4 regions of the Streptomyces sp. NPDC051214 genome follow, and region 4 is predicted to be linked to each of the others. Evidence: riboswitches for the same ligand, from Rfam matches in the RefSeq annotation. Region 4 holds a riboswitch; each other region holds the start of a gene.

Region 1 (7,330 bases), 610 kb from region 4:
TGGCCGCGTAGTCGAGGCCACGGGTCGGCTCGTCCAGAAGGAGCAGCGGCGGGCGGGCGGTCAGCACGATCGCCAGGGCCAGGGTGAGGCGCTGGCCCTCGGAGAGGTCGCGGGGGTGGGTGTCGTCCGCGATGCCGGGCAGCAGTCCGCTGACCAGCGCGCGGCAGGTGCCGGGCTCCGCTCCCGCGTCGTGGTCGGCGGCCGTGCACTCGGCGGCCACCGTGTCCGCGTAGAGGAGGTCACGCGGCTCCTGGGGGACCAGGCCCACGTGCCGGATCAGTTCGCGGGGTCCTGTGCGGTGGGCGACCGCGCCGCCGACGCGGACCGAGCCCGCCGCCGGTTCCAGCAGGCCCACCAAGGTGGACAGGAGCGTGGACTTCCCGGCGCCGTTGCGGCCCATCAGGGCCACCGTCTCGCCTGCGGAGACCGTGAGGTCCACGCGGCGCAGGGCCTCCACCCGGCCCCGGCGCACGGCCAGACCCGTGACGCTCGCGGCGGCGGCTTCCGGGGCATCCGTCTTCTTCGTACGCCTGAAGAGGCTCGGGCGGCCCGCCGCCGGTCGTACGGCCGTGACCTCCTCCCGCGGTTCGGCCCCGGCCAGCCGCTCCCGCAGTGCGCCGGCCTTCCGCCGGGCGTCCCGCACCGTCAGCGGCAGCGGGGACCAGCCCGCGAGGCGGCCGAGACCCACCACCGGCGGGAACACCGGCGACACGGCCATCAGCGAGGCGGGGTCGCCGAGCACGGGCGGCTCGCCCGGCGCCGCGAGCAGCAGGACCTGGTCGGCGTACTGCACGACCCGCTCCAAGCGGTGCTCGGCCATCAGGACCGTCGTGCCCAGGTCGTGCACCAGGCGCTGCAGTACGGCGAGGACCTCCTCGGCGGCGGCCGGGTCGAGGGCGGACGTCGGCTCGTCCAGGACGAGGACCTCGGGGTGCGGTGTGAGCACCGAGCCGATGGCGACGCGCTGCTGCTGGCCGCCGGAGAGCGTGGCGATGGGCCGGTCGCGCAGATCGGCGAGGCCGAGGAGGTCGAGGGTCTCCTCGACGCGGCGGCGCATCACGTCGGGGGCGAGCCCGAGCGACTCCATCCCGTACGCCAGCTCGTCCTCGACCGTGTCCGTCACGAAGTGCGAGAGCGGGTCCTGGCCCACCGTGCCGACGACATCGGCGAGTTCCCGCGGCTTGTGGGTCCGCGTGTCGCGTCCCGCCACCGTCACCCGGCCCCGCAGCGTGCCCCCGGTGAAGTGCGGCACGAGCCCGCTCACCGTGCCGAGCAGCGTCGACTTGCCGACCCCGGAAGGCCCGACGAGGAGCACCAACTCACCCTCGGGAACAGCGAGATCGACCCCGCGCACGGTGGGCCCCGCGGCCCCTTCGTACGTCACGGAGACATCCTCGAAGCGGATCATGAGGGCTCCTCGGGGGGAGGCGGGGTGGCGGAATCGGGGGTCGCGGCAGCGGACTCGGCACCGACGGCGGGCGCGGAAGCGGCCTGCCTGGCGGGCGGCTGATCCCTGGCGGGCGGCTGCTGTCTGGCAGGTGGCTGCTCTCCGGCGGGTGCCGTCTGCCGGGCGGGTGCCGGCTCTCCGGCGGAGGGCGGCTCTCCGGCGGGTGCGGCTTGCCGGGTGGGCGGCTGTTCTTCGGCAGGTGTCGGCTCTCCGGCGGGTGCGGCTTGCCGGGTGGGCGGCTGTTCTCCGGCAGGTGTCGGCTCTCCGGCGGGTGCGGCTTGCCGGGTGGGCGGCTGTTCTCCGGCAGGTGTCGGCTCCCCTGCGGGTGCGGCCTGCCGGGCGGGCATCTGCTTTCCGGCAGGTGTCGGCTCCCGGGCGGGTGTCGGCTCTCCGGCGGATGTCGGCTCTCCGGCGGGTGCCGGTGATGCCTTTGTCGCGGGTGTGGGCCTCCGCTTTTCCGCAGGTACAGGCGCCGCCTCACCCGTCGGCACCGGTGCCACGAACGCGGGCAGCAGCCCGATGAGGACGGCCAGTGCGGGCCACAGCGGCAGCGTCGGCGCGGTCAGGGGGACGACCCCGGGGTGCAGGGCGGCCGTGTCGTACGCGGCGGCCCAGAGCGTCAGGCCTGCCACCGCGATGCCCGACCCGGCGACGAGCCAGGCGCGTACGCCCCACGTGTCGGGGCGGTAGCGGGTGCGCACGGAGCGCCGGCCGCCGAGGCGGAGCCCGGCGAGGGCGGCGACGAGGCCGACGGCGAGCACGGGCAGGCCGTACCTCGTGCCGTCCGCCGTGAGCAGGCCGTACGTGCCCACGCAGACGCCCATCAGGCCGCCGAGCGTCAGGGCCGCCGTCGCCCTGCGCACCCCGGCCGGAACCGGCGCGCTGCGGCCGAAGCCGCGCGCGTCCATCGCGGCGGCCAGCGCGACCGACCGCTCAAGGGCGCCCTCGAGGACGGGCAGCCCGACCTGGAGCAGTCCCCGGATGCCCTTGTCGGCGCGTCCGCGAAGACGCCGCGCGGCGCGAAGGCGCTGCACGTCCATGATCAGGTTCGGTGCGAACGTCATCGCGACGACGATGGCGACCCCCACCTCGTACAGCGCGCCCGGCAGCGACTTGAGCAGCCGTGCCGGACTGGCCAGGGCGTTGGCGGCGCCGACGCAGATGAGGAGACCGGCCAGGCGCACCCCGTCGTAGAGCGCGAAGAGCAGCCCCTCGGCCGTCACCCGGCCCCCGATCCGCACCCCCTTCGCCCAGTCGGGCAGCGGCACCTCGGGGAGCGTCACGATGACGTGCGTACCGGGGATGGGGGAACCGAGGACGACGGCGAAGACCAGCCGGATCGCGATCACGACGAGGCCCAGCTTCACGAAGGCGCCGTACGACCGCGCCCACGGGGCCGAGGTCCGGCGGGCCGCGACGACATAGCCCGCGACGCCGATGAGGAGACCGATCAGCAGGGGGTTGGTGGTGCGCGACGCCGCGACGCCGAGCCCGAGCGCCCACACCCACCAGGCGCCGGGATGCAGCGCGTTGCTCCGGTGCGCCTGGGGGGCCAGGCGCCTGCGCAGCGCACCGGGAGCGGTGCTCGGGTGGTCGGTCATCGTGCGGTCAGCCGCGTCGGCGGCGTGCCTGCCAGAGGGCGGCCCCGCCGAGCAGGGCGATGGCGGCCACGCCCGCGATCAGACCGACGGAGGGGCCACCGGAGCCGCTCTCCTCGTCGCTCGCGGCCGGCTTCTTCTCCGTGGCGTCGGACTCGCCGTTGCCCGAGACCTGCTCGCCGCAGCCCGACTTCGGATAGTCCGCGATGGCGCACAGCAGGGCGTTGCTGTCGTAGCGCAGGGGCTTGGCGACCGCGGCGAGCGCGTCCGCGCTGGTCGCGTCGTCCGCGATCTGAGCGCAGGCCGTACGCGCCTTCGGCGGGCTCTCCCCGTCGGGGGCGTCGCCCGGCGTGCCGAAGTCGATGACCAGGGCGATCCGCTTGCGGTCGTCCTTGGCGGGGGTCTTGGCGCAGATCGTGTCGAAGTCGGCGGCGCCGCGCGGCTTCGCGGCGTCCTTCGAGTCGGCGGACACGGCGAACCGGAAGCCCTGGACGGCCCCGTCGTCGGGGCGCGCGGTGCTCGGCCCCTGGCTCGCGTACGCCCAGCTGGAACCGTCCCGGTCCCAGAAGGACCAGTAGCGGTACCCGGCGGCCTGCGCGGGGGCGGCGGTGAGGACACCGAGCAGGGCGGCGAAGAGCGCCCCGATCACCAGGCGCCCGCACCGCGCGCGACCCCGCGTCACAGCTGCTGCTTCTTCTTGTTGCCGCTGTAGAGGAAGCCGATGCCGATGCCGGCGACCATGCCGACGCCGATGATCCACCAGATGCTCACGCCGCCGTCGTCGCTGTCCTTCTTCTCGTCGGCGGCCTTCTCCGTCGCCTGCGGGGCGGGCCCCTGTGCGCCCAGCTGCTTGACCAGGTCCGCGCCGCCGAAGTCACGCGGGTCCAGGCCGGCGGCGCGGGCGGCGAAGATCAGATGGGCGTAGGCGGCGGGGCCGGACTTCTCGGCCCACTGCGCGGAGTTCTTCGCCAGCCACTGGGCCGACTTCTCGGCCTGCTCCGGCTGACCGGCCGCGGCGAGCGCGAGCACGGAGTCGGCGGTGTTGCCGAGGTCGGGCATGTTCTTGGCGCCGGGCATCGACGACATCAGGTGGTCGTCGCCCTTGGCGAGCGTCTTCAGGAGGTAGCCCGTGCCGTTCGACGCCGCCTGCTCGGCGGTGTCGGCCTTCGCGCACTTCGGGGCGGCTTCCTTCTTCTTGGCCGCGTCCACGACCAGGCCCTTGCCGTGCGCGCCGAGGACGCCGGCCGCGGTGGCGTCCGCGTTCGGCGAGAGCTTGCCGGACTTGACGTCGGCGAGGCCGAAGGCGCCGCCGTCCTTGCCACAGCTCATCGCGAGGGCGGGCAGCGCGTCGTACGGGGACTTGCCGTCCTGCGACTTCACCGACTGCGGCTTCTCGCCCGCCGCGACGAGCGCGCCGATGACGATGCCGGTGGAGTTGGCGTCCGAGTCCATGCCGGGGCTGTAGCCCCAGCCGCCGTCCTGGTTCTGCACGGACTTCAGCCAGTCGACGCTCTTGCCGACCGTCTTCTGCTGGCCGCCGAGCGCGGCGAGCGCCTGCACGGCCGACGCCGTCGCGTTGCTGTCGAACATCGTCTTGGAGCCGCAGGGCTCGCCCGCGTCGGGGCGGTAGGCGGCGTAACCGCCGTTCGTGCACTGCTGCCCGGTGAGCCAGTCGACGGACTTCGCGGCGGGCTTCACGCCGACGGAGTCCTGGGCGAGCAGGGCGTACGACTGCCGGAACACCCCGTCGAACTTGGGGTCCGCGTCGCCGTACAGACCGGAGGGCAGCTTGGCGGAGGGCGACGGGGACGCGGTGTCCGCGAAGGCGGCCGGGGCGGCGGCCGAACCGAACACGGCGACGGCGGCCAGGACCGCTGCGCTGCGGCGAACGTTCATGATGCGGCGGGTGCCTCTCCCTGCGGGGGAGCGGGGCAGCACGGGCGCGTGCGGGCACGGGCACCGGGCGGCTCCGGCTCCGTATACCTCGACGGTGCCGGTCATCGGCGGTTCCGATGACGCGAGCCGGTCACGTTCCGTACGAGGCGATCCGGCTCTCCACCGGTCCTGAGGACCGTGGATCACGGCTGCGGGTCAGCGCCGGATTCGCACCGGCTTCCCCCCGTACGGGCATGATGACGACGGGGCCACTCTACCGGCCCGTAGGGGACGGGCCCCGAGGCGGCCGCCCCCGGCAGGAGGTCACACCGCGCGGTACCGCACGGGATCGTGGCCCACCGCCTCCGCGCGCCCCAGCTTCACCAGGCGCCGCACATGGGCCTCGGCCTCGGAGACCGCGATGTTCCGCGAGCCGTAGCGGATCTGGGCCCAGGGGCGGTTCCACTCCATCTGCTCGGCGAGCTGCCAGGGGGTGAGGGGCTCGGCGAGGAGGGCGAGCAGATCCGTCAGGCGCTCCTCGTGGTGGGCCAGGATCTCTTGGACGCGCCCCGGGGCGTCGGTGAACGCGTACTGGTGGGCCGGGAGCACCTCGGCGACCCCCAGGCGGCCGATGCGCTCCAGGGAGTCGAGGTAGTCGCCGAGCGGATCGGTCACGGTCTCGTCGTCGGGGTCTTCGTACAGGCCGATGTGCGGGGTGATCCCGGGCAGGAGATGGTCGCCGGAGAACAGGCGGCCGTGGCCGGGCAGTCGCGCCGGGTGCTCCTCCTCCAGGTGCAGGCAGACGTGGCCGGGCGTGTGGCCGGGGGTCCAGATCGCGCGGAGCCTGCGCCCAGGCAGTTCGAGGAGCTCGCCGGGGGTGATGCCGCGGTCGGGGAGCGCGGCGGCCAGGCCGGGCAGCCGGGGTGCGCGGCCCGCGTCACGGGCGGCGAGGAGAGGGGCCAGATGGTCGGCGGGGGCACCCGCGGCCGTCAGCTTCTCCACCATGTAGTCGAACCAGCGGGCGGGCGGCCCGGTCCGGGTGCGGCGCACGACCGAGGCGTCCGCCTCGTGCATCGCGATCCACGCGCCCGACGCCTCGCGGACCTTGGCCGACAGGCCGTGGTGGTCGGGGTGGTGGTGGGTGATGACGACGCCGTGCACCGCGTCGGGGGACGTGCCGCAGGCCGCGAGGCCCTCGGCGAGTGCGTCCCAGGAGGTGGGGTCGTCCCAGCCCGTGTCGACGAGGACGGGGCCGGCGTCCGTGTCCAGGAGGTGGACGAGGGTGAAGCCCAGCGGGTTGTCGGGGATGGGGACCTTGATGCTCCATACGCCCCCGCCGTGCTCGGTCACCTGCGGTTCGGTCACCTGCGTCATCGGGCGCCCTCTTCTTCTCTCGTTCGTCGCTCGACCGTAACTAGAACTGGTTCCAATGATCGCCTAAGTCGACCGTTTCAACAGGCTACTTGAGCCTTGCCCTCCGTGGACTAGTGGAACTAGAACTGGTATCAGTTCTGAAACAGTGTCAGAAAGCGTGCCGCGCAGGCGGATTCCCGCAGGAGGCAGTCACCATGACCGAGCTCGTGGAACACGGACAGCTGTTCATCGGCGGGGAGTTGGTGGACCCCCACGGCAAGGACGTCATCGAGGTGGTCTCGCCGCACACCGGCCAGGTCTTCGCACGGGTGCCGCACGCCGCGCCCGCCGACGTCGACCGGGCCGTCGCCACCGCGCGCAAGGCGTTCGACGAGGGCCCCTGGCCCCGGATGACCCTCGACGAGCGGATCGAGGTCGTCACCAGGATCAAGGACGCGTTCGCCGTGCGGCACGAGGAGATCGCCCGCGTCATCAGCTCCCAGAACGGCACCCCGTACACGTCGAGCGTGATGGTGCAGGCCCTCGCCGCGATGATGGTCTGGGACTCGGCGCTCACGGTCGCGAAGAACTTCACGTACGAGGAGGCGCGCGACGGCGCCCTCGGCAAGATCCTGGTCCGGCGCGAGCCGGTCGGCGTGGTGGCGGCCGTGGTCCCGTGGAACGTCCCGCAGTTCACCGCGGCGGCCAAGCTGGCGCCCGCGCTGCTCGCCGGGTGCCCGGTGATCCTCAAGACCTCGCCCGAGACGCCGCTCGACGCGTACATCCTCGCCGACATCGCCACCGAGGCGGGGCTGCCGCAGGGCGTGCTCTCGATCATCTCGGCCGACCGCGAGGTGAGCGAGTACCTCGTGGGGCACCCCGGCGTCGACAAGGTGTCCTTCACCGGCTCCGTCGGCGCGGGCAAGCGCGTCATGGAGGTCGCGGCCCGCAACCTCACGCGCGTGACACTGGAGTTGGGCGGCAAGTCGGCCGCGGTGATCCTGCCGGACGCGGACGCTTCGGCGGCGGTCGCCGGCATCGTCCCCTTCGCCTGGAT
Region 2 (7,330 bases), on a different contig from region 4:
GGGGCGCTGTCGTCGGTCTCCGGCCTGATCGTCCTCGCGGGCAGCGCCATGACCGGCTCGCTCCTCGACGCGGGGCTACCGCCCTGGGCGCCGTGGCTGGTGCTCGCCGCGATCCCACTGCTCGCCGTGACGCTGCTGCCGGCCCGCGCCCGGCGGGCCGCGGACCCGTCAGCCGCCTGACGCGCCGGGCAGCGCCGATGCCGTCAGGGCCGCCAACTCCTCGGGGGTGCGCGGCCCGTCGCCCGCCTCGGCCAGCAGGCCCTTGGTCCGCAGCAGCTCCGTGACGGCGATCCCCCAGGGCAGGCGAAGACCCGCCTGCGTCAGGAGTTCGCGGTGGGCGAGCATCTTCGCGACCGGCCCGGTGCGTACTCCCGAGGGGGTGAGCAGGGCCGCGTCGTCGGCCCAGCGCAGGGCCAGGTCCACGTCGTGGGTGGCCATCACCACGGTCGTTCCCGCGTCCCGCAGGCCCTGAAGGGTGCTCAGGAGGCGTTCCTGGCCGTCGGGGTCGAGTCCCGCGGTCGGCTCGTCGAGGATCAGGACGCGGGGACGCATCGCCACGGCTCCCGCGATGGCCGTGCGCTTGCGCTGGCCGTAGGAGAGCAGATGGGTGGGGCGGTCCGCCAGGGCGCTGATGTCGAGCGCGGCGAGCGCCTCGGCGACCCGGCCGCGCACCTCGGTGTCCGTGAGACCCAGGTTCAGGGGCCCGAAGGACACGTCCTGTTCGACGGAGGCGGCGAAGAGCTGGTCGTCCGGGTCCTGGACCACCAGCTGGACGGTGGTGCGCAGCCGCGTGAGCCCCTTGCGGTCGTACGTCACCGGGGTGTCCCCGAGGGTCAATCCGCCCTGGTCCGGGCGGAGTCCACCGCTCAGGAGCCGCATGAGGGTGGTCTTGCCGCTGCCGTTGCGCCCGAGCAGCGCGAGCGCGCGGCCCTCGGTGACGTCGAAGTCCAGGCCGCTGAGGACGGTGGGCCCGTCCTCGTACGCGTAGGAGACGGCGCGCAGAGCGACCAGGGACCCGCTCGGCTCGCTCATGGCAGAACCCTTTCCAGTACGAGAGTGAGGGCCGCAAGGCCCACGAGGAGCCCGGCGCTCGCGGCCACGAAGGGCCGCGAGATCCGGGCGTCGGGCACGAGCACCCGCAGGGTCCCGTCGTACCCGCGTCCGGCGAGCCCGGCCTGCAGCCGGCTCGCCCGGTCGAAGGCCCGCACGAACGCGGTGGCGCCGAGACCGCCGAGGGAACGCCAGGTGGCGGCCCGGGTGGTGTGGCCGAGCCGCGCGGCCTGCGCCTGCCGGATCCGGCTCATGGAGTCGAGGAGCAGGAAGCTCATCCGGTACATGACCAGGGCCACGTCGACGACCGGCGCCGGTACGCCTGCCTTCACCAGGCGGGGCAGCAGGTCCGACATGGGGGTGGTGAAGGCGAAGAGGAGGACGCCGAGCGAGGCCGCCGACGTGCGCAGGAGCAGTCCGCCCGCCCGCTCGGGGCCGCCGTCGGCGAGCGTGACGAACCCCTCGGGCCCGCCCAGTTGGACGAGCAGCGTCAGGGCACCGGTGACGCAGAAACCCAGGGGCACGCGGTAGGCGCGCCACAGTTTGCGCGGCGGCACGGCGGCGGGTCCGAGGAGCACGGCGAGCGCGGCGACCAGGACCAGGGCGGCTCCCGGCCAGGGCGGCAGGGAGACGGCAAGGACGGTGAGGCCGAGCCCGAGCACGGCTTTGTCCACGGGGTGGCGGCGGCGCCAGCGACTGCTGTGCGCCGCCGCGTCGATGGGCAGCACGCCGGGTCAGACCTGCCCGGTCCCGGCCCGGGTGTGCTCCTCGTCGACGGCCTGCTCCGCGGTGGCTGTCCCGGTGCGCTCCGCCTCGGCCCGCGCGGCGTCGGCGCCCTGACGGCGCCCCTTGCGCAGACCGAAGTAGTAGGCGAGGACGCCCGCTCCGAGCGCCGCCTGCAGCGCGAAGAGCGCCGACTCGATCTCCCCCGAGGGGGGTTCGTACAGGGGCGAGAACCAGGGCTCGTAATCCGGCTCTATCTCGGTGATCGCCGTCTCGGCCTGGGCGTCGGCCCCGGCGAACGGCTCCTTCTCGTCGTCGCCGAGACCGAGCGCCAGCGGCAGCACCGCCAGCGCGGCGACGATGAGGAGGAGCAGGGTGTTGATCTTCGCGTTCCGGCTCATCAGGCGCTGGCCCCCGTCTCGGTCTCCGTCTTGCTGCCGGTGTCCGCCTTCTCGGACGGCTTCGTGCCCTGGAGCAGCACGCCGAGCCGCGTGAGCTCGCCCTTGCTGGACTGCACGAGCAGCCGCATCACCACGACGGTGAGCAGACCCTCGCTGACGGCGAGGGGGATCTGCGTGACGGCGAAGATGCCGCCGAACTTGCCCAGGGCGCCGAGGAACCCGCTGCCGGGGTCCGGGAACGCCAGGGCGAGCTGGACGCTGGTGACGCAGTACGTGGACAGGTCGGCGACGAACGCGCCGAAGAACACGGCCACCATGAGCGGCACGTCGTACCGCTTCAGGAGCCGGTAGACGGCGTATCCGGCCCATGGCCCGACGATCGCCATGGAGAACACGTTGGCGCCCAGTGTGGTGAGCCCGCCGTGGGCGAGCAGCAGCGCCTGGAACAGCAGCGTGATGGTGCCGAGCACCGCCATGATCGGCGGCCGGAAGAGGATCGCGCCGAGCCCGGTGCCCGTCGGGTGCGAGCAACTGCCGGTGACGGACGGGATCTTCAGCGCGGAAAGGACAAAGGTGAACGCTCCGGACGCGCCCAGGAGCAGGGTGCTCTCCGGGTGTTCCTTGACCTCACGGGTGAGGGAGCGGACTCCGTGGACGACAAACGGCGCGGACGCTACGCCCCAGGCGATCGCGTGCGCCGGTGGGAGGAAACCCTCGGCTATGTGCATGGCTAAGCAGACCCTCTCCAGCACCTCGTGGATGGACAACGCGCCTTGGCCGGTCTCCTGGCTGACGGGTCGTACCGACCGGACTCCGCCTTCCCGGGCGCGTGTTGCGCCCAGTGGCTGCCGCGAGGGCTGGAGCCGGACTTCCCGATCACAGTGGCGAGGGCCGCACCGGCATCACACCGATTTCCCGAGCACCAAGGCGTGGTGACCCTAGTGCGGAATCCAGTGACCTGACAACTTGCGGGACCGCTCGACCTGTGGCACGCGCGAGCGCACATGACCAGGGCGTACGCCCCTGGTCAGCCCATGTGCACCGGCCCGTGCGCGCCCGGCGTACGCCCCGCTCCCCGGGAGGTCGCCCCTTCTGTGCCGCAGGACACCGCGAGGGTCCTGGCGGGGTGGCGGGGCCCGAGGAAGACGACGACGCCTTTGCCGTCGGGTGAGGGGTGGGTCGCCTGGGTCCAGCCCTGGCGGCCGTAGAAACCCATGCCCTGCGTCGACCGGACCGAAGTGAGCAGCCAGGCACGGCCGTCGGGTGCGCCCGCGGCCACCGCCTCGAGCAGGGCCGCCCCGACCCCGGTCCCCTGCGCCCCGGGACGTACGGCGAGTTCGTCTATCTCACGCGCGCCGCACAGCCACGACAGGGCGCGCCCGGCCCCGAGTCCGGCGGCCGCCTGCGGATAGCAGCGGTCGGCGGGAAAGGGGTCGGGAGTGATCCACCCGGTGGCGAATCCGGCGATGTCCGCCCCATGCCGGGCGATGGCCGCGGTGAAGCCGGGACGCCGCACGTCGCCGCCGAGCCGGACCAGGAACTGCGCCACCCGGTCCTCGTCCTCGTGCCAGGGCGGCGGGCCGAAGGCTTCGGCGTAGACCGTGCGCAAGGCGTCGGTGTGCGCGAGCAGTTGCGCGCCGCGCAGGACGTGGACGACCGCCGTCATCAGGCCGCCTTCGCCGGGGCCGTTCCCGGCTGCAGGGCCGCGTACTCCAGCGGGGCGGACGGGTCGATCGACACGTCCAGGGGCGCGGGCGCGGCCCCTGCGCGTACGAGCAGATCGCCGACGGCGGCGATCATCGCTCCGTTGTCGGTGCACAGGGTCATCGGGGGGACGCGCAGGCGCACGCCGGCTGCCGCGCACCGCTCCTCCGCGAGCGACCGCACCCGTGAGTTCGCGGCGACCCCGCCGACCACCACGAGGGTCGTGACCCCGTGGTCGCGGCAGGCGGCGAGCGCCTTGCGGGTCAGGACGTCCGCGACGGCCTCCTGGAGCGAGGCCGCGCCGTCGGCCACCGGCAGCGCACGGCCCGCGTGCGCTTCGGCCCACCGGGCGGCGGCGGTCTTGAGGCCGGAGAAGGAGAACGCGTACGGGGCGTCCTTCGGCCCGGTGAGCGGGCGGGGGAAGGCCACCGCGCGCGGGTCGCCGTCCCGGGCCGCACGGTCGATGGCGGGGCCGCCCGGGTACGGCAGGCCGAAGACCCGGGCGACCTTGTCGAAGCACTCGCCCGCCGCGTCGTCCAGGGTGTCCCCCAGGTGCACGATCTGATCGCGGGCCAGGTCCCGCACGAGCAGCAGGGACGTGTGCCCGCCGGAGACGATGAGCACCACGCAGGGGTCGGGCAGCGGGCCGTGCTCCAGCGTGTCGGCGGCGACATGGCCGGCTAGGTGGTGCACCCCGTACAACGGGACGTCGAGCGCGCGGGCCAGGGTCTTCGCTCCCGCGAGGCCGACCTGCAGCGCGCCCGCCAGGCCGGGCCCGGTGGTGACGGCCACCGCGTCGATGTCGGACAGCTTCAGGTCCGCCTGGTCGAGGGCGCGCCGGACGACCGGGGTGAAGGAATGCAGATGCGCGCGGGCGGCGATCTCGGGGACCACACCGCCGAACCGGGCGTGCTCGTCCATGCTGGACGCGACCACATGGGCGAGCAGCCGCCCCTCCGACACGATCCCCGCCCCGGTCTCGTCGCACGACGACTCGATCCCCAGCACAATGCGCCCCGCGGCCACCGGCGTCTCCTCACGTACAGGTCTCCCGCACTTTCTGCACAATGAGTGTAGTTGCAAGTGATGTGCAATAAGACCTAGGGCCCGGCCACCGGATAGGGGACGAAGGTGCTGCTGTTCTCGTCGATCGCCAGTCGGCGGTCCAGCGGAGGCACCGCCCGCTGCGGGCAGTCGGTGCGTTCGCAGAGGCGGCAGCCCATGCCGATGGGCACCGCGGACGAGGCGCTGTCGAGGTCGAGTCCGTCGGAGTAGACGAGCCGCGCCGCGTGGCGGATTTCGCAGCCGAGGCCGATGGCGAACGTCTTGCCGGGCTCGCCCCAGCCGCCGCGGTGCCGGGTGACCGCGCGGGCGGTCCACAGGAAGCGCCGGCCGTCGGGCATCGCGGCGACCTGGACGTGGATGCGGCCGGGCGCGGCGAACGCCTCGTACACGTTCCACAGCGGGCAGGTGCCGCCCGCGCGGGAGAAGTGGAACGCGGTGGCGGACTGCCGCTTCGACATGTTGCCCGCCCGGTCGACCCGCACGAACGAGAAGGGCACTCCGCGCAGCCGGGGCCGCTGCAGGGTGCTGAGGCGGTGGCAGATGGTCTCGTAGCCGAGGCCGAAGTGGTCGGTAAGCCGCTCGATGTCGTAACGGAACTCCTCCGCGGCCGCGTGGAAGCGGCGGTAGGGCAGGATCAGCGCCGCCGCGAAGTAGTTGGCGATGCCGATGCGGGCCAGCGGCCAGGCCGCGGTCTCCTCGCCGAAGTCCTCCGAGGCGAGCGCGGAGAGGGCGTCCGCGTGTTCGAGCAGGGCGAGTTGGGTGGCCATCCGGAACGCCTGCTGGCCGGGGCGCAGCCGGCTGGAGAGGTGCAGGACCCTGGCCGTGGGGTCGTAGTGGTGCAGGCGCTGACCGGCGTCCGCCGCCAGCCGCACCCCGTGCCGTTCGGCGAGGCGTGCGGACAGGGCGCGTACGACCTCGCCGGGTCGCAGTCCGATCTCGTCCGCGAACCGCTCGGCGGTGAGGTCGATGTCGTGCAGGTAGTTCTGGCGCCGGTAGAAGAACTCCCGGATCTCCTCGTGCGCGGAGCGCGGCTGAGCCACCGTGCCGGGCCCCCGCCCCTCCGCGGCCTCGGAGAGCTGTTCGGTCAGGTGCTGGTTGCGGCGGCCGAGGTCCACCAGAACCGTTGCCACGGCGGGCATCCGCGAGGCCAGGTCCGAGAGGTCGGACGCGGAGACCCGGCCCGCGGACACCTCGCCGGTGAGGGCGTCGCGCAGGTCGGCCACCAGACGGCTGGTGTCGCGCTCCGAGAAGAAGCCCGGGTCGACGCCGAACGCCTCGGTGAGACGCAGCAGTACGGGCACGGTCAGCGGCCGGGAGTCGTGCTCCATCTGGTTCAGATAGCTCGGCGAGATGGCCAGCGCCCGAGCCAGGTCGGCCTGGCTCATGCGGCGTTCCTCCCGCAGTCGGCGCAGCCGCGCACCCGCGTACGTCCTGCTCACCCGTGGCTCCTGTCCGGTCGCCTTAGCAACGTTGGCAATACGGCGAGGAAAGATGCGCAGAACTTGGCATCTTTCCCCGGTTGTTGGCACTGAGTGCCGATGCCAGAGTCGTACCGCGGCCCGCCGGGCTCCGCCGACGGGCCGCACCCCACCTTCAGTTCGGCACTCAGTGCCACACATTCGCACAGTTCACGCATCTCCGGGAGACGGCCATGGCACAGGCAGGCACGAAGACGACAACGGCCCAGGAGCTGGCTCAGCGGTGGGCGAGCGACGCCCGGTGGCAGGGCATCGAACGCACCTACTCCGCCGACGACGTGATCAGGCTCTCCGGCAGCGTCCGCGAGGAGCACACCCTGGCCCGACGCGGCGCCGAGCGCCTGTGGCGCCAACTGCACGAGCAGGACTACATCCACGCGCTCGGAGCACTGACCGGCGGCCAGGCGGTCCAGCAGGTCAAGGCAGGCCTCCAGGCGATCTACCTGTCCGGCTGGCAGGTCGCCGCCGACGCCAACCAGGCCGGGCACACCTACCCCGACCAGTCGCTCTACCCCGTCAACTCGGTCCCGCAGGTGGTCCGTCGGATCAACAACGCGCTGCTGCGCGCCGACCAGATCGCCACCGCCGAGGGCGGCGAGGACACCACCGACTGGCTGGCGCCGATCGTCGCCGACGCCGAGGCGGGCTTCGGCGGAGCACTCAACGCCTTCGAGCTGACCAAGGCGATGATCGCGGCGGGCGCGGCGGGCATCCACTACGAGGACCAGCTGGCCTCGGAGAAGAAGTGCGGTCACCTGGGCGGCAAGGTCCTCGTGCCGACCGGCCAGCACATCCGCACCCTCAACGCGGCACGTCTGGCCGCCGACATCGCCGACGTCCCGACGCTCATCGTGGCGCGTACGGACGCGCTCGCGGCGAACCTGCTGACCAGCGACGTCGACGAGCGCG
Region 3 (7,330 bases), on a different contig from region 4:
CTGCGCACGGCCTTGGCGAGCGCCGGGTCCGGGTGGGCCGCGGCGAGGGCGACCAGGACCTGGACCGTGCGGGGGTGGCCGATGCGGCGCACCTCGTCCAGGAGCGCGGGCACCGTGGGCTGCACCGCGGACTCCAGGTGGCGTACGAGGAGGTGGGTCTCCCCGTGGTCGGCGACGGCCGCGGCGGTGTCCACCCACAGCCACGTCGACTCGTCCCGCGTCAGGACGAGGTGGACGTCCTCGGGGTCGGCGCCCTCCTGCTCGGCGAGCCAGATCAGGGCGTAGGGCCGCAGCGGGGTCTCGTCCACGACGGCCCGCACCTCCGCCTCGGCCGGGGCGCCGACCACCCGCAGGGCCTCGAAGGCGAGGCCGCGCAGGAGGGCGTCCTCGCCGCGGGCGGCGTCCAGGAGCTCGGTGACGGCGCTGCCGACGGGCCGGGCCGCGAGCCAGGCGCGGTACTCGGAGCGGGCCGCGTTCGGGCGCAGCCGTGCGCAGCCGCGGAGCATGTCCTCGGCGGCCTGCTCGATGTTGCCCGCGGGGCTCTGCGCTGCCACGCAGATCTGCTCCAGCTTGACCCAGACCGCCCAGGAGCCGAGCGGTGTGAGCGTGGCCTGCCCTTCGGCGTACGTCAGCGCGCCGACGGCGGCCAGGCCGCGCAGCGCCCAGTCCAGGAGGGTGGCCAGGTCCGGGGTCTCGGCCGGGTCGACCGGCTCGGGCTGCGGGCCGTAGGGGATCTCGCAACGCTCCGTGCGCAGTTCGGTCACGCGCTGGTCGAGGAGGTCGAGGAGCTGCGGTACGGGCACGGGGCCCGCGGAGAGCTGCAGCAGGGTGAGGAGCTGCGGCATGGCCTCGACGGTCTCGGCCACGGTGGCGGGCGCCAGTTCGCGCGATGCCGCGTGCGTGAGCGACCAGGCGTCGAAGAGGGCGACCCAGCCACGCAGCACCGCGGCGTCGTCACGGTCCCAGGCACGCAGCCGCCAGCCGGGGCGGGCGCTGTCGCCGTGCACCTCGATGAGGCCCGCGAGCCGTGCGGTGTCCCAGTCGGCGCGGACCTGATCCGGGGTCAGTGCCAGCTCGGCTGCGGCGCGTTCGGCGGTGGCGGCGGAGAGGGTTCCCCTGCTGCCGTCGGGCGTCGCTTTGGCGCGGCTGGGGCCCGAGCGCAGGGACGCGTCGGCCCAGCGCGCGATCCGCACGGCGTCGGCGAGGCGCTTGCGTGCCATCCGGGCCAGCTCCCCGGGGGCGGGTGTGCCCTCGGGTGGCCGGGGCGCGGGACGGCGCGCGCGCTGCTGCGTCATTGCGCCGGGGGCGGTCAGGGGTCGCGCTGTGCCCCGCTCCACCCCCGCTCGCCTCTCGGCCCTGGGGGACTGAGCGCGGACGAGTCGGAGCCTTGAGTCGCGCGGGATACGGGACGTCACGGGAGCAGTCTTCCTGTTGACGGTCCGAAAACCCAAACGGAATGCTTGCGCAAGGCTTCGGAGCGCTGCCCCGGGGGGCCTTCGCGCGCTACATGAGGGGCGTGAGGAAGCGCCGCAGCGCCTCTTCGTAGCCCGCGGGGTCGGCGTTCCACATGGCGCCGTGGGGCGCATCCGGAACGGTGTGGAGCGTGACCAGCTCCGGCCGCCTCTCGGCCAGTTGACGGGAGAGGCCCCAGGGGGCGATCACGTCGTCGGGGCCGTGGAAGAGGAGGGTGGGGACCTTGAGCACCCCGGGGTCGGCGGCTTCCAGGATGCGGTCGCCGCGCAGGCCCGTGCGGCCCTGGGCGGCGCGCACCGCGAGCGGCAGGAGGGGGCCCGGCGTGCGGCGGGCCGCGGCGAGCGCGCGCAGGGTGGTCTCCCAGTTCAGCACCGGGGAGTCCAGGACGAGTCCGCTGATCCGGTCGCGCAGGGCGGAGTACGCGGCGGCGTGCAGGGCCATGGCGCCGCCGGTGGACCAGCCGTGCAGGATCACGTTCCGGGCTCCGTTGCGCACGGCGTAGCGGATGGCGGCGTCCAGGTCGCGCCACTCGGTCTCGCCGAGGTGGCCGAGGCCGTCCGGGGAGCGGGGTGCGCCGAGGTCGCCCCGGTAGGCGAGGTCCAGCACCGGGAACTGCTGGTGGTGCAGGAAGTCCATGACGACCATGGGGTGCTCGCGGGTGGTGCCCAGACCGTGCACGGTGATCACCCAGGTGTCCCGGATGCCCGGCACGAACCAGGCGGGCAGGCCGCCGAGTTCGCCGGGGATGTCGACGTCCGCGTGGTCGATGTCCAGGGCGGCGTGCGGGTCGCCGATGTGGACCTGCGGGGTGAGCCAGACCTTCGCCCCGGGTTCCAGGGAGCCGTGCGTGACGCGCTCGAGGCGGCGTACGACGGTGTCCGCCGCGTGCGGCGCGGTGTCCAGGACGGGGCCGATCACGGCATGGCTGCCGTTGCCGCCGAGGCCGTACCGGCCGGGGCGCAGGCTCGCGAGGGCGCGGGTCAGGGTGATCTGGCCGGCGGCCGTGGAGTGGACCGTGAGGCGGGGCTCGGTCGGCAGCGGCCGGCCGGCCGGTGCCTTCAGGGCCGCGTTGCTGGCGAACCGGCCCGCGGCGACGGCGGCTGCGCCGCCCACGAGGGCGGTGGTGACGGCGGTGACGGCCGTTGCCGTCGCTTTGGCTTGGCGCACCAGCCCAGTGTCGGGCCCTGGCCCGCCGTGGGCCAGTGGGCGGGGCCCGCGGGGTGATGTCAGTTGGCCCGCGGAGCCCCGCGACGCGTCACCGTTGGCCGTAGCCCCGCAGCCTGTCCTCGACCTCCCTCAGCTGGCCCGTGGACAGGAGGGTCGGGGCGTGGCCCGGGACGGAGCTTGCCGTGAGCCAGAGGCGGGACATCCACTCGAGCTGCGCCGTGCGGTCGTACGCCTGGTCCAGGGTGTCTCCGTAGGTGACGGTCCCATGGTTCTGCAGCAGGCAGCCCGTGCGGTCCCTGAGGGCCCGGAGCATGTGCTCGGCCAACTCGTCCGAGCCGTACGGCGCGTACCGGGCGACGCGGACCGGGCCGCCGAGGGCGGCCGTCATGTAGTGGATGGGCGGCAGCTCCGGGACCAGGGTGGAGACGGCGGTGGCGTGCACCGCGTGGGTGTGGACCACGGCTTCGGCGGACGTGGTGCGGTAGACGGCGAGGTGCATGGGCAGTTCGCTCGTCGGGGTGAGGTCACCGAAGAGCCGGTTGCCGTCCGTGTCGACGCCGACGGCGTCCCGCGGGGTCAGGCGGTCGTACGGCACGCCGCTCGGGGTGACCAGGATCGTGCCGCCGACGCGCACCGAGACGTTGCCCGATGTGCCGACCACCAGGCCGTCCGTCACCGTCCTGCGGGCCGTCGCCACCAGCTCGTCCCAGGCCCGCTCGATCGTGTCCTGCCGGTCCTCGCCCCGCTCTTTCCGCTGCTCCGTCATGCCGTGATCCTGCCAGCAGCGGGGCCGACACGGGCCGGCCCGCGGTCGACCGGAGAGCGACGAACTTCCACTAGCCTCGTGCGTGATTTGTCCCGCACGTCGCCATCCGGGGGAAATATGGCCCGTGACCGCACACCGTCCCTCCGTCGCGCCCGCTTCATCGCGGTCTCCGTGACGGCTCTGACCCTCGGGGGCGCCGCCCTCGCCGAGATTCCGGTTTCGGCCGCGGGCAAGCCGAGAGGGCACGACGTCTCCTCGCACCAGAAGAACGTCGACTGGCAGCAGGCCAGGAGCAAGGGCGCGCAGTTCGTCTACGTGAAGGCCACCGAGTCCCACACGTACCGCAGCCCCTACTTCCGCCGGCAGTACGACGGCTCCCGCGCGGCGGGCATCCTCCGCGGCGCGTACCACTTCGCCCTGCCGGACAAGTCATCGGGCACCCGGCAGGCCGCGTACTTCATGGAGCACGGAGGGCACTGGCGGGCGGACGGGCGGACGCTGCCGCCCGCGCTCGACATCGAGCACAATCCGTACGGCGCACGGAAGTGCTACGGCCTCGGCAGCGCCCGCATGGTCGCCTGGATCAAGGCCTTCAGCGGCGAGGTGAAGCGGCGGACGGGCCGACGCCCGGTGATCTACACGACCACCAAGTGGTGGAACGCCTGCACGGGCGGCAGCCGGGCCTTCGGAGCGGATCACGCGCTGTGGCTGGCACGCTGGGCGCCGACGCCGGGAGCGCTGCCCAAGGGCTGGTCGCGCCTGACCATCTGGCAGCACGACAACGCCGGCCCGCTGCCGGGTGATCAGAATCTCTTCAACGGCTCGGCGACCACGTTGAAGAGCTTCGCCCGTGGGTAGCCGGGTAGCTCGGGAAGCCCTGATTCCGGGCCCTGTGACGCCCCTCGGGGCGATCTGCGTCGGCGCCCCGGAAGAACCGGAGTGGCGGTGCCCCGCATTGGGTCACCGCACGGCCCGACCCAGTTCACTTTCCGTTCACTCAGCTTGCCTACGTTCCACTTGCCACTGACGTCCAACAGAAGCCTGGGTAAATGGAACACATCACGCTTCTCCTCGGGATCGTGATCGTTACCGCTCTCGTGTTCGACTTCACGAACGGTTTCCACGACACGGCCAACGCGATGGCGACCACCATCTCGACTGGCGCTCTCAAGCCCAAGACGGCGGTGGCCATGTCCGCCGTGCTGAATCTCGTCGGCGCTTTCCTCTCCGTCGAGGTCGCCAAGACGATCTCCGGCGGAATCGTCAACGAGGACGGACTGAAGACAGAGGTGATCTTCGCGGCGCTCGTCGGCGCGATCCTCTGGAATCTGTTGACCTGGCTGGTGGGCCTGCCCTCCAGTTCCTCCCACGCACTCTTCGGCGGCCTCATCGGCGCCGCGGTCATGTCGATGGGCTGGTCGTCGATCGACGGCGGCACCGTCGTGACCAAGATCCTGCTCCCCGCGATCGCCGCGCCCCTCGTGGCCGGTCTCGCCGCGACGCTGGCCACGCGCCTGACGTACCGCATCGGGCGCAACACCGAGACCAAGGCCACCGCCAAGGGCTACCGCGTCGGCCAGATCGCCTCCGCCGGCCTCGTCTCGCTGGCCCACGGCACGAACGACGCGCAGAAGACCATGGGCATCATCACGCTCGCCCTGGTCACCGGCGGTGTCCTGAACCCGGGCGCCAACCCCCCGATGTGGGTCATCGTCTCGGCCGGTGTCGCCATCGCGCTCGGCACCTACCTCGGCGGCTGGCGCATCATCCGCACCATGGGCAAGGGCCTCACCGACCTCCAGCCGCAGCAGGGCTTCGCCGCCCAGACCAGCGCCGCGACGGTCATCCTGGCCTCCTCGCACCTGGGCTTCTCGCTCTCCACCACCCAGTCCTGCTCCGGCGCCGTGATGGGCGCGGGTCTCGGCCGCAAGGGCGGCGTCGTCCGCTGGTCCACGGCGACCCGCATGTTCATCGCCTGGGGCCTGACGCTGCCGGCCGCCGGTCTGGTCGGCGCGGGCGCGGAGTTCCTCACCAAGCAGGGCCCCTGGGGCGTCGCGGTGACCGCCGCGCTCCTCGTGGCCGGCTCGGCCGTGATCTGGGTGCTGTCCCGGCGCAACGCCGTCGACCACACGAACGTCGCCGACGACGAGATCGGCGGCTCCTCCGCCGACGAGCCCGCCGGCGTCGTGACCACCGCGATCGCCGCCGTCACCCCGCCGCCCACCGGCTCGGCGGTGACGAGCCCCGACGTCGACCTCGTCAAGGCCACCATCGCGGCCCCGACCGGCACCGTGGCGGACCCCGCCCGGCCCGCCACGGTGTAAGGACAAGTCAGCATGGACATCGACTGGGCAGCTCTCGGCTCCGTCTTCGGAGTCAGCCTCGCGGTGACGGTGGCCCTGGTGGGCCTGTTCACCCTCGGCATCGTCGGCCTCTCCAAGCACGAGGCGGCCACGTCCGGCGCCTCATCGGCCACGGCCGGCAGCGCCACGGCAGCACGCATGGGCGCGTACGCGTGCTTCGCGCTCTGCGCGGCTGCGGTGGCGTACGGGATCTATCTGATCGTCGCCTGACGACCGGGCTTCCGGGTGGGGTGCGGGACGCTTCGGCGTCCCGCACCCCACCTTCGTATGTGGGCCTCCGCACACTCTCCCGCCGCAGGTCAACGGCAAGTTGACGGGCGTTCGTGGGCGTGGTGGACTGCCGGAGCCATACGGCAGCAGGAGAGGAAGTCGGTGTGAATCCGGCGCGGTCCCGCCACTGTCATCGAGGAGCTGACTCCTCGGAAGCCAGGAACTCTCGCCGCCGATCACGTCGAACCAGGGCGCGGACACCCTGAGTGAGGACATATCGCCATGCGCGGCCGCCCGTTGCCGGACCAGTTCCCGAGCGTGAGCTCACTTCTCGGCACAGCGACCGGCTGAAGCCATGCGTGCCGATCGCGACTTCGCGTACGGCGCCGCCGCCGGCCTTCTCGGTGATCTGTTCCTCGGCGATCCTCGCCGCGGGCATCCGGTCGCCGCGTTCGGGCGGGCCGCCGGTGCCGTCGAGCGTGTCCTGTGGCGTGACCACCGCGGGTGGGGCGCGCTGCACGCCGTGGTGTGTGCCGGGGGTGCTGCCGGTGCGGCCGCCCTGGCCTCTTCTCTCGTACGTGACTCACGCGCCGCGTCCGTCGCGCTGACCGCCGCCACCACCTGGGCCGTGCTCGGCGGGACCTCGCTGGGGCGTGAGGCGCGGGCCGTGGGCGGGGCGCTCGCCGCCGGGGACATCGAGGTGGCCCGGGAGCGGCTGCCGCATCTGTGCGGGCGTGATCCGCAGGCGCTCGACGCCGACGGCATCGCGCGGGCCGTGGTGGAGTCCGTCGCCGAGAACACCTCCGACGCCGTGGTGGGTGCCCTGGTGTGGGGTGCCCTGGGCGGGGTCCCGGGGCTCGTCGCCTTCCGCGCCGTCAACACGCTCGACGCTATGGTCGGGCACAAGTCCGCGAAGTACCGGCGCTACGGGTGGGCTTCCGCCCGGCTCGACGACGTACTGGGGTGGCCGGGCGCCCGGCTCACCGCCGTGCTCGCGACTGTTGCCGGGGAATCGCCGCGGGGTGCGGTGCGGGCCTGGCGGGAGGACGCCGCCAAGCATCCGAGCCCCAACGCCGGGCCCGTCGAGGCCGCCTTCGCCGGGGCGTTGGGCGTACGGCTCGGGGGGACGCTCTCGTACGCGGGGCGCGTGGAGCACCGGCCGGTCCTGAACGGCGGCGGGCGGGGCGTGGAAGTCGCCGACATCGAGCGGGCCGTGAAGCTTTCACGGCGGGTCGGGCTGCTCGCCCTCGGGGTCGCCGCGGCCGTGAGCACCGTACGGAAAGGCAGGGCCTCATGAGTGGTGGACTCCTCGTCGCGGGAACCACGTCCGACGCGGGCAAGAGCGTCGTCA
Region 4 (7,330 bases):
GGGGTCGGCCAGGGGGTTCCTCACCAGGGCCTGGAGGACTGTGCCGATCACGGCGAGTCCCGCGCCTACGGCTGCGCCGAGCAGGACCCGGGGTAGGCGGACGTCCAGGACGATGGTGCGGAACGGGGACGGTTCCGCACCTCCCGTCAGGATCTGCAGGACGTCGGCGGTGGGTATGCGTACTGAGCCCAGAGCGAGGCCGGCGACGACCGCTGCCGCCAGTGCCGCGCAGAGCGCTGCGATGACTGTCGCGTAGCTCAGGCGGCTGCGGGTTCGTGCGGCCGCCCTTACCCCGGACTGGTTGCCGTCCATCACCGGCTTCGCCGAGTTCGTCCTCAAACGCCGGACGGGCTGGAATACCCGCCGGACGGGCTGAGATTTCACAGCTGGTCCGCCAGCTTCCCCACCGCCGCCGGGGCCCGTACCCCCGCCACCGTGTCCGACAGCGGGAGTACCGCGAAGCGCTTGTGTTTGATGGCGGGGACGTTCGCCAGGACCGGGTCGTCCAGGAGGCGCTTCTTCTTCTGGGCCACCGTCGTGCCGCCGTAGTCGAGGATCACGATCACCTCGGGCTTGCGGTCGACCACCGACTCCCAGGACGCGTCGCCGAAGGACTTGTCCAGGTCGGCGAAGACGTTGCGGCCGCCCGCCCGCTCGATGATGTCGTTGCCGATGCCCCGGCCGCCTGCCGTGAAGGCAGACTTGTCGCCGCTGTCGTAGACGAAGACCGGGACGGGCTTCTTGGACTTCGCCTCCCTCTGCGCCAGTTCGCGCTGTGCCGCGGCCACCCACTTGTCCGCCCGCGCCCGCACCCCGAACGTGCTGCCGACCTCGCGGACCTCCCTGTAGACGTCGTCCATCGAGACGGGCTTCTTGGCGCAGCCCTCGACGTTCAGGCGGCTCTCGATGCCGGACTTCGCGAGGGCTTCGCGGCTGCGGCCCTCGCCTGCCTGGAAGGCGCTCGCGTAGCCGCCGTAGACGAAGTCGGGGTTCGTGGCCAGGAGCTTCTCGTACGAGGGGTACTCCTTGGCGAGGACCGGGGTGTCCGCGTACGCCTTCGCGTACTTCGGCAGGACCTTGTCGTCCAGGTACGCCGTGCCCGCGATGCGGTCCTTCAGGCCCAGCTCCAGCATCACCTCCGTGACGTGCTGGTTCATCGTCACGGCGCGCTTCGGGGGTGCTTCGTACGTCGTCTTCACGCCGCAGTTCGTGACCGTGTACGGGAAGCCGGGGGCCTTGGACTCCGGCTTCGCGTCCGTGCCGTCGGAGGACGAGCAGGCGGCGAGCGGGAGCAGCAGGGCCGCGGTCATGAGCACGCGTATGGGGCGGGGCATGGCTGAGCGCCTCCTCCAGGGGATTTCCGCGTTCCCTGCGTCGTGGGAGAAGAGGGCGGCAGGTCAGTTCCTGACTGCCCCACCCGCGAAGGGTGGGGTCACAGTGGCGGGACCGTGCCGGACTCGCACCGGCTTCCTGGGTCCTGCCGCCTCAAAGGTGAAGCTCAGTATGCCTGGACGACCTTCACCTCTTCTTCGGTGACCTCGCCGTCCACGATCCGGTAGGAGCGGAACTGGAAGTCGCCCGCGCCGTCGGTGTCGGCCGTGGAGACCAGGACGTAGTGGGCGCCCGGCTCGTTGGCGTACGTGATGTCGGTGCGCGAGGGGTAGGCCTCGGTCGCCGTGTGCGAGTGGTAGACGATCACCGGCTCCTCGTCGCGGTCGTCCATCTCGCGGTAGAGCTTGAGGAGGTCGCCCGAGTCGAACTCGTAGAACGTGGGCGAGCGTGCCGCGTTCAGCATCGGGATGAAGCGCTCGGGGCGGCCGGTTCCCTCCGGGCCCGCGACCACACCGCAGGCCTCGTCGGGGTGGTCCTGGCGCGCGTGCGCGACGATCTGGTCGTGAAGGGCCTGGGTCAGGGTCAGCATGGCAGCCAGGATAAGCAGAAGGGCCGGCCCGTACCGAAGAGTGGTACGGACCGGCCCACATGCTGGGATCAGGCAGGCTGATCAGCCCGGGGTCAGGACTTGAGCACGTCCTTGGGGGCGGTCTCGCCGCCGTCCGTCGACTGCGTGTCGCGCTTCTGCATGACCAGGTAGCCGATGCCCAGGATCAGGGCCCAGACCGGAGCCGCGTAGAGCGAGATCCGCGCGTCCTCGTCGATGCCCATCATGACGATGACCATGGCGATGAAGGCGAGCGCGAACCAGCTCGTGTACGGGGCGCCCGGCGCCCGGAAGGTGGACTGCGGCAGCTCGCCACGGTCGGCCTTGCGGCGGTACTTGATCTGGCAGACCAGGATCATGATCCAGGCCCACATGCCGGAGATGGTCGCGAAGGAGACGACGTAGTTGAACGCCTCGCCCGGCCACTGGTAGTTGATCCAGACGCCGACCAGCATCAGGGCTGCCGAGAAGGTGGTGCCGACCAGCGGCAGGCCGTTCTTCGTCAGCTTGGTGAAGAACTTCGGGCCCTGGCCGTTGAGCGCGAGGTCGCGCAGCATGCGGCCGGTGGAGTACATGCCCGAGTTGCAGGAGGAGAGCGCGGCCGTCAGGACGACGAAGTTGACGATCGCGGCCCCGATGCCGAGGCCCATCTCCTGGAAGGCCGCCACGAACGGCGAGACGCCCGGCTGGAACGAGGTCCACGGCACGACCGAGAGGATCATGACGAGCGCGCCGACGTAGAAGACGGCGATGCGCCACGGCACGGTGTTGATGGCCTTGGGCAGGACGGTCTTCGGGTCCTTGGACTCGCCCGCGGTGACGCCGACGAGCTCGACGGCGAGGAAGGCGAACATCACGATCTGCAGCGTCATCAGCGTGGAGCCGATGCCGTTCGGGAAGAACCCGCCCTGGTCCCACAGGTGGGAGACGGACGCGGTGTCACCGGCGTCGGAGAAGCCGATGGTGAGGATGCCGGCGCAGATGAGGATCATGCCGATGATCGCGGTGACCTTGACCATCGAGAACCAGAACTCGAGCTCGCCGAAGAGCTTCACCGAGATCAGGTTGGCGCCGTACAGGATGACCGTGAAGATCAGCGCGTACGCCCATTGTGGGATGGCGTCGTGTGTCCAGTACTGCATGTACTGGGCCGCCGCCGTGACTTCCGTGATGCCGGTGACGACCCAGAAGAGCCAGTACGTCCAGCCGGTCACGTACCCGAAGAACGGGCCGATGAATTCACGCGCGTACTCCGAGAAGGAGCCCGACACCGCGCGGTACATGAGCAGCTCGCCCAGGGCGCGCATGATGAAGAAGATGACAAGGCCGGCGATGGCGTACGCCAGGATGAGGCTCGGACCGGCCTTGTGAATGGCCTTGCCCGCGCCGAGGAACAGGCCGGTGCCGATGGCACCGCCGATCGCGATCATCTGGATCTGCCGGGCGCCGAGCCCGCGCTGATATCCCTCGCCTGACGTACCGGACGAACCGCCCGTTCCGTCGGCCTCATTGCCGTCGTGATGCTCTTCGACCTGCACTGAGGTCATGGTGACGCCTTTCTCCACGCTGATCCGTGCCCGCAGTCTGCGTATGGCCACGGATCAGGTCCTGATCCCCCCGGATATGGATGGAGTGCTACCGGCGGTCTGCCGGCCCGAGCGCCATCGGTGACATGGGTGGCGTCACCGAGTGGTCGTGAAGATTTATCACGGCCGCAACAGTGATCGGTCGTGGCGCGTGTGGCCCATGCCACGAGAAGAACCGGACAAAATTCCCTCGACGCGTCAAAAGTGCACATTGAAGTGACGCGATCGTTATCCGGATTTGAGCGTCCGATGAGCGAACGAGGGGTAACCGCTGCTACATACATCGACTTTGCGGGTGCACCGGCCGGCCGAGGTGTGACTCGTGCGACTCGCGACGCAGCCCTCGCGCGGCCTTTTAGCCGATCAGCGTGGAGACGAGGGTCTCCTGGAGGCCGCCGAGCCAGAGGTAGGCCATCACCATCGGTTTGCGGGCGTCGGAGTCCGGCAGCTGGTAGAGCAGGTCCGTGTCGTCCTCGTCGGTCACCTCGAGGCGGGCGCCGATCGCCAGGCGCAGGTCGTTGAGCGCGCCGAGCCAGTGCCGCGACTCGTCGGCGGACAGCTTCAGGACAGCGCCGCCCTCGCCCTTGGACGTCATGGAGTCCAGGGAGCGGATCACCACCAGGGCGTCGTCGCGCTTCTTGGCCCGCAGGTCGTTCTCGGTGAAGCGCCTGAACTCCGATGAGTACGCGCGCAGTTCGTCCTCATCGGCCTTCTCGCTGCCGGGGCCGCCGTACGCGTCCGGGAGCAGCCGCTGGAGGACGGGGTCGGTGGGCGGCTCACTCGGGCCCTCCGCGAACAGCTCCGCGAGGGGGTCGTCGGAGGCGTCCTCGGCCGGACCCGGGCCGATCAGCTCCAGGAGCTGCACGGCGAGGGAGCGGATGATCGAGATCTCGACCTCGTCGAGCGCGACGGCCGCGCCGCCCCCGGGGATGGCTTCGAATTGTCCTGGCATCAGATGTGTCGCTACTTCCGGTCCTGCTGGAGGGTGGCCCAAAGACCGTATCCGTGCATGGCCTGTACGTCGCGCTCCATCTCCTCGCGGGAGCCGGTGGAGACGACCGCGCGGCCCTTGTGGTGCACGTCCATCATCAGCTTCGTGGCCTTCTCCTTCGAGTACCCGAAGTAGGACTGGAACACATAGGTCACGTAACTCATCAAGTTGACCGGGTCGTTGTGGACGAGCGTGATCCAGGGGACGTCGGGCTCCGGGACGGCGAAGGTCTCTTCGGCCGATTCCGGGCGGGTGATCTCTGCGGGAGCCGTACTCACTTGTCCCATGCTGCCACCCGCAGGGGGCCCTCGCACAAATGGACTCAGGAAATCGTCAGAGTGACGAGATGCGGGGTAGCATCCTTCGTATGAACACAGCGGACCTTGGGCTGCCGGTGGATGTTCCGTCGACAGCGCTCTTCACGGATCACTACGAGCTCACGATGCTGCAGGCCGCGCTGAAGGCCGGCACGGCCGACCGGCGCTCCGTCTTCGAGGTCTTCACGCGCAGACTGCCCGAGGGGCGCCGCTACGGAGTGGTGGCGGGGACCGGCCGGGTCCTGGACGCCGTGGAGAACTTCCGCTTCGACGCCGACGTCATCGGCTTCCTGCGCGAGCGCCGCGTCGTCGACGAGGAGACCCTGCGGTGGCTCTCCTCGTACCGCTTCAGCGGCGACATCTGGGGTTATCCGGAGGGCGAGGTCTACTTCCCCGGCTCTCCCCTCCTGCGCGTGGAGGGCTCCTTCGCGGAGTGCGTGCTCCTGGAGACGGTGATCCTCTCCATCCTCAACCACGACTCGGCGATCGCGGCCGCCGCCTCCCGGATGGCCTCGGCCGCCGGGGAGCGCCCGCTGATCGAGATGGGCGCCCGGCGCACCCACGAGCTGGCGGCCGTGGCCGCCTCGCGCGCCGCGTACGTCGGCGGTTTCACCACCACGTCCGACCTCGCGGCCGGTTTCCGCTACGACATCCCCACGGTCGGCACGTCGGCCCACGCCTTCACCCTGCTGCACGACAACGAACGTGACGCCTTCCAGGCCCAGGTCGACTCGCTGGGCCCCGGCACGACCCTGCTCGTCGACACGTACGACGTGACGGAGGCCGTCCGCACCGCCGTCGAGGTCGCCGGGCCCGAGCTCGGCGCCGTGCGCATCGACTCCGGCGACCTGCTCCTGGTCGCCCACCGGGTGCGCGACCAGCTGGACGAGCTCGGTGCGACCAGGACGAAGATCGTCGTCACCTCCGACCTGGACGAGTACGCCATCGCCTCGCTCGCGGCGGCGCCCGTGGACGCGTACGGCGTGGGCACGCAGCTCGTCACCGGGTCCGGGCACCCGACCTGCTCGATGGTCTACAAGCTGGTGGCCCGCGCGCACTCGGCGGACCCGAAGGCCCCGCTGGAACCGGTGGCCAAGAAGTCGATGGGCGCCAAGTCCTCGATGGGCGGTCGCAAGTGGGCCGCGCGGCGTCCCGACGAGCACGGCGTCGCCGAGGCCGAGGTGATCGGCACGGGAGCGGTGCCGGTGGAGCTCGCCGACCACCAGCTCCAGGTCGAGCTGGTCAAGGGCGGTGAGGTGGTGGCGCGTGAGCCGCTGGACACCGTGCGCGAGCGGCACGCGGCGGCGCGGGCCCGGCTGCCCCTCTCGGCCACGCAGCTGTCGAAGGGCGAGGCCGTCATCCCGACGGAATACATCTGATTGTGCGCCGGAGCGGAGAAGGGGCGTTCGAACGCCCTCTCCCGCTCGGCGTTCGAAGTCTCTACGCTCGGTTCATCCGGCCGAGTCCCCCACTCCCCCGAGCCTTGCCGAGCCGAAGGACACCCGATGCGCCGCGCCCTGATCGTCGTCGATGTGCAGAACGACTTCTGCGAGGGCGGCAGCCTCGCGGTCGCCGGGGGAGCCGACGTGGCCGCCGCGATCACCGAGCTGATCGGCCAGGCGCCCGCGGGCTACCGGCACGTGGTGGCCACCCGTGACCACCACATCGAGCCGGGCGACCACTTCTCCGACCGGCCGGACTTCGTCCGCTCCTGGCCGCCGCACTGCGTGGCGGGCACGGAGGGGATCGGCTTCCACCCGAACTTCGCGCCGGCCGTGGCCTCCGGGGCCATCGACTCGGTCTTCGACAAGGGTGCCTACTCGGCCGCGTACAGCGGCTTCGAGGGGGCCGACGAGAACGGCGTCTCGCTGGCCGACTGGCTGCGGGCCCGGAAGATCAACGAGGTGGACGTGGTGGGCATCGCCACGGACCACTGCGTGCGCGCCACGGCCCTCGACGCGGCCCGCGAGGGCTTCGGCACGACGGTCCTGCTCGACCTCACGGCGGGCGTCTCCAAGGAGACGACAGAGCGGGCCCTGGAGGACCTGCGGGCGGCGGGGGTGGACCTGACGGGCAAGCCGGTGGTCTAGACCCGTATGGGCCGCGGGCCCTTAAGGGGCGCGGGGAACTGCGCGATCAGCCCCCACCGGCCCGCAGCGGCAGATCAGACGGTCTCTGGCCCTGCAGCGCCTGCCGCTTCAGGGCACGAATCGGATGCCAAAGCTCAGCGGCAGCGTCCGGCGCCGTACGCCATATCAGCCCGTCCGGGTGATGCAGGACCGCCGTGATCTCGTCCGGCGTCGGCGGCTCCGCGTTGCCCCGCAGATAGACGGCCCGCAGGCCGAGGTTCCGCAGGCGTGTCAGCGCCCTCGCACGGTTCACCGCATGGACGATCATGCGGACGCTGCCGCCGCCCAGAGCCGGGTTCGGCAGGGTCAGGGCCACCACCACGCTGCCGTTCGGCAGCTTGCTGAAACCTCCTGCGGACATGGCTGGT

What was found. Region 4 has a riboswitch for cobalamin ahead of AB0M70_RS05175 (ABC transporter substrate-binding protein). Riboswitches for the same ligand answer to the same signal wherever they lie in the genome.
Region 1: another riboswitch for cobalamin. It lies ahead of AB0M70_RS07815 (prenyltransferase/squalene oxidase repeat-containing protein); the one in region 4 lies ahead of AB0M70_RS05175 (ABC transporter substrate-binding protein).
Region 2: another riboswitch for cobalamin. It lies ahead of AB0M70_RS01355 (energy-coupling factor ABC transporter permease); the one in region 4 lies ahead of AB0M70_RS05175 (ABC transporter substrate-binding protein).
Region 3: another riboswitch for cobalamin. It lies ahead of AB0M70_RS36395 (cobalamin biosynthesis protein); the one in region 4 lies ahead of AB0M70_RS05175 (ABC transporter substrate-binding protein).

What each region holds. Positions count from the first base shown of each region.
Region 1 is NZ_JBFBAT010000002.1:763,654-770,983, forward strand. It holds gene AB0M70_RS07800 (ATP-binding cassette domain-containing protein) at 1-1,408, opposite strand, end outside; partial or broken gene AB0M70_RS07805 (energy-coupling factor transporter transmembrane component T) at 1,933-3,048, opposite strand; gene AB0M70_RS07810 (SCO2322 family protein) at 3,056-3,727, opposite strand; gene AB0M70_RS07815 (prenyltransferase/squalene oxidase repeat-containing protein) at 3,724-4,941, opposite strand; cobalamin riboswitch at 5,069-5,209, opposite strand; gene AB0M70_RS07820 (MBL fold metallo-hydrolase) at 5,245-6,294, opposite strand; gene AB0M70_RS07825 (aldehyde dehydrogenase) at 6,489-7,330, shown strand, end outside.
Region 2 is NZ_JBFBAT010000001.1:277,958-285,287, forward strand. It holds gene AB0M70_RS01335 (MFS transporter) at 1-180, shown strand, start outside; gene AB0M70_RS01340 (ATP-binding cassette domain-containing protein) at 169-1,032, opposite strand; gene cbiQ (cobalt ECF transporter T component CbiQ) at 1,029-1,778, opposite strand; gene AB0M70_RS01350 (energy-coupling factor ABC transporter substrate-binding protein) at 1,785-2,174, opposite strand; gene AB0M70_RS01355 (energy-coupling factor ABC transporter permease) at 2,174-2,902, opposite strand; cobalamin riboswitch at 2,932-3,116, opposite strand; gene AB0M70_RS01360 (GNAT family N-acetyltransferase) at 3,202-3,840, opposite strand; gene tsaD (tRNA (adenosine(37)-N6)-threonylcarbamoyltransferase complex transferase subunit TsaD) at 3,840-4,904, opposite strand; gene AB0M70_RS01370 (short-chain fatty acyl-CoA regulator family protein) at 4,979-6,382, opposite strand; gene aceA (isocitrate lyase) at 6,595-7,330, shown strand, end outside.
Region 3 is NZ_JBFBAT010000018.1:56,278-63,607, forward strand. It holds gene AB0M70_RS36365 (hypothetical protein) at 1-1,415, opposite strand, end outside; gene AB0M70_RS36370 (alpha/beta fold hydrolase) at 1,504-2,640, opposite strand; gene AB0M70_RS36375 (class II aldolase/adducin family protein) at 2,729-3,406, opposite strand; gene AB0M70_RS36380 (lysozyme) at 3,524-4,264, shown strand; gene AB0M70_RS36385 (inorganic phosphate transporter) at 4,456-5,730, shown strand; gene AB0M70_RS36390 (hypothetical protein) at 5,743-5,979, shown strand; cobalamin riboswitch at 6,086-6,228, shown strand; gene AB0M70_RS36395 (cobalamin biosynthesis protein) at 6,335-7,276, shown strand; gene AB0M70_RS36400 (cobyric acid synthase) at 7,273-7,330, shown strand, end outside.
Region 4 is NZ_JBFBAT010000002.1:153,370-160,699, reverse strand. It holds gene AB0M70_RS05180 (iron ABC transporter permease) at 1-339, opposite strand, end outside; gene AB0M70_RS05175 (ABC transporter substrate-binding protein) at 381-1,334, opposite strand; cobalamin riboswitch at 1,378-1,535, opposite strand; gene AB0M70_RS05170 (M67 family metallopeptidase) at 1,499-1,921, opposite strand; gene AB0M70_RS05165 (amino acid permease) at 2,014-3,486, opposite strand; gene AB0M70_RS05160 (DUF2017 domain-containing protein) at 3,881-4,477, opposite strand; gene clpS (ATP-dependent Clp protease adapter ClpS) at 4,489-4,803, opposite strand; gene AB0M70_RS05150 (nicotinate phosphoribosyltransferase) at 4,884-6,212, shown strand; gene AB0M70_RS05145 (isochorismatase family protein) at 6,339-6,923, shown strand; gene AB0M70_RS05140 (hypothetical protein) at 6,970-7,323, opposite strand.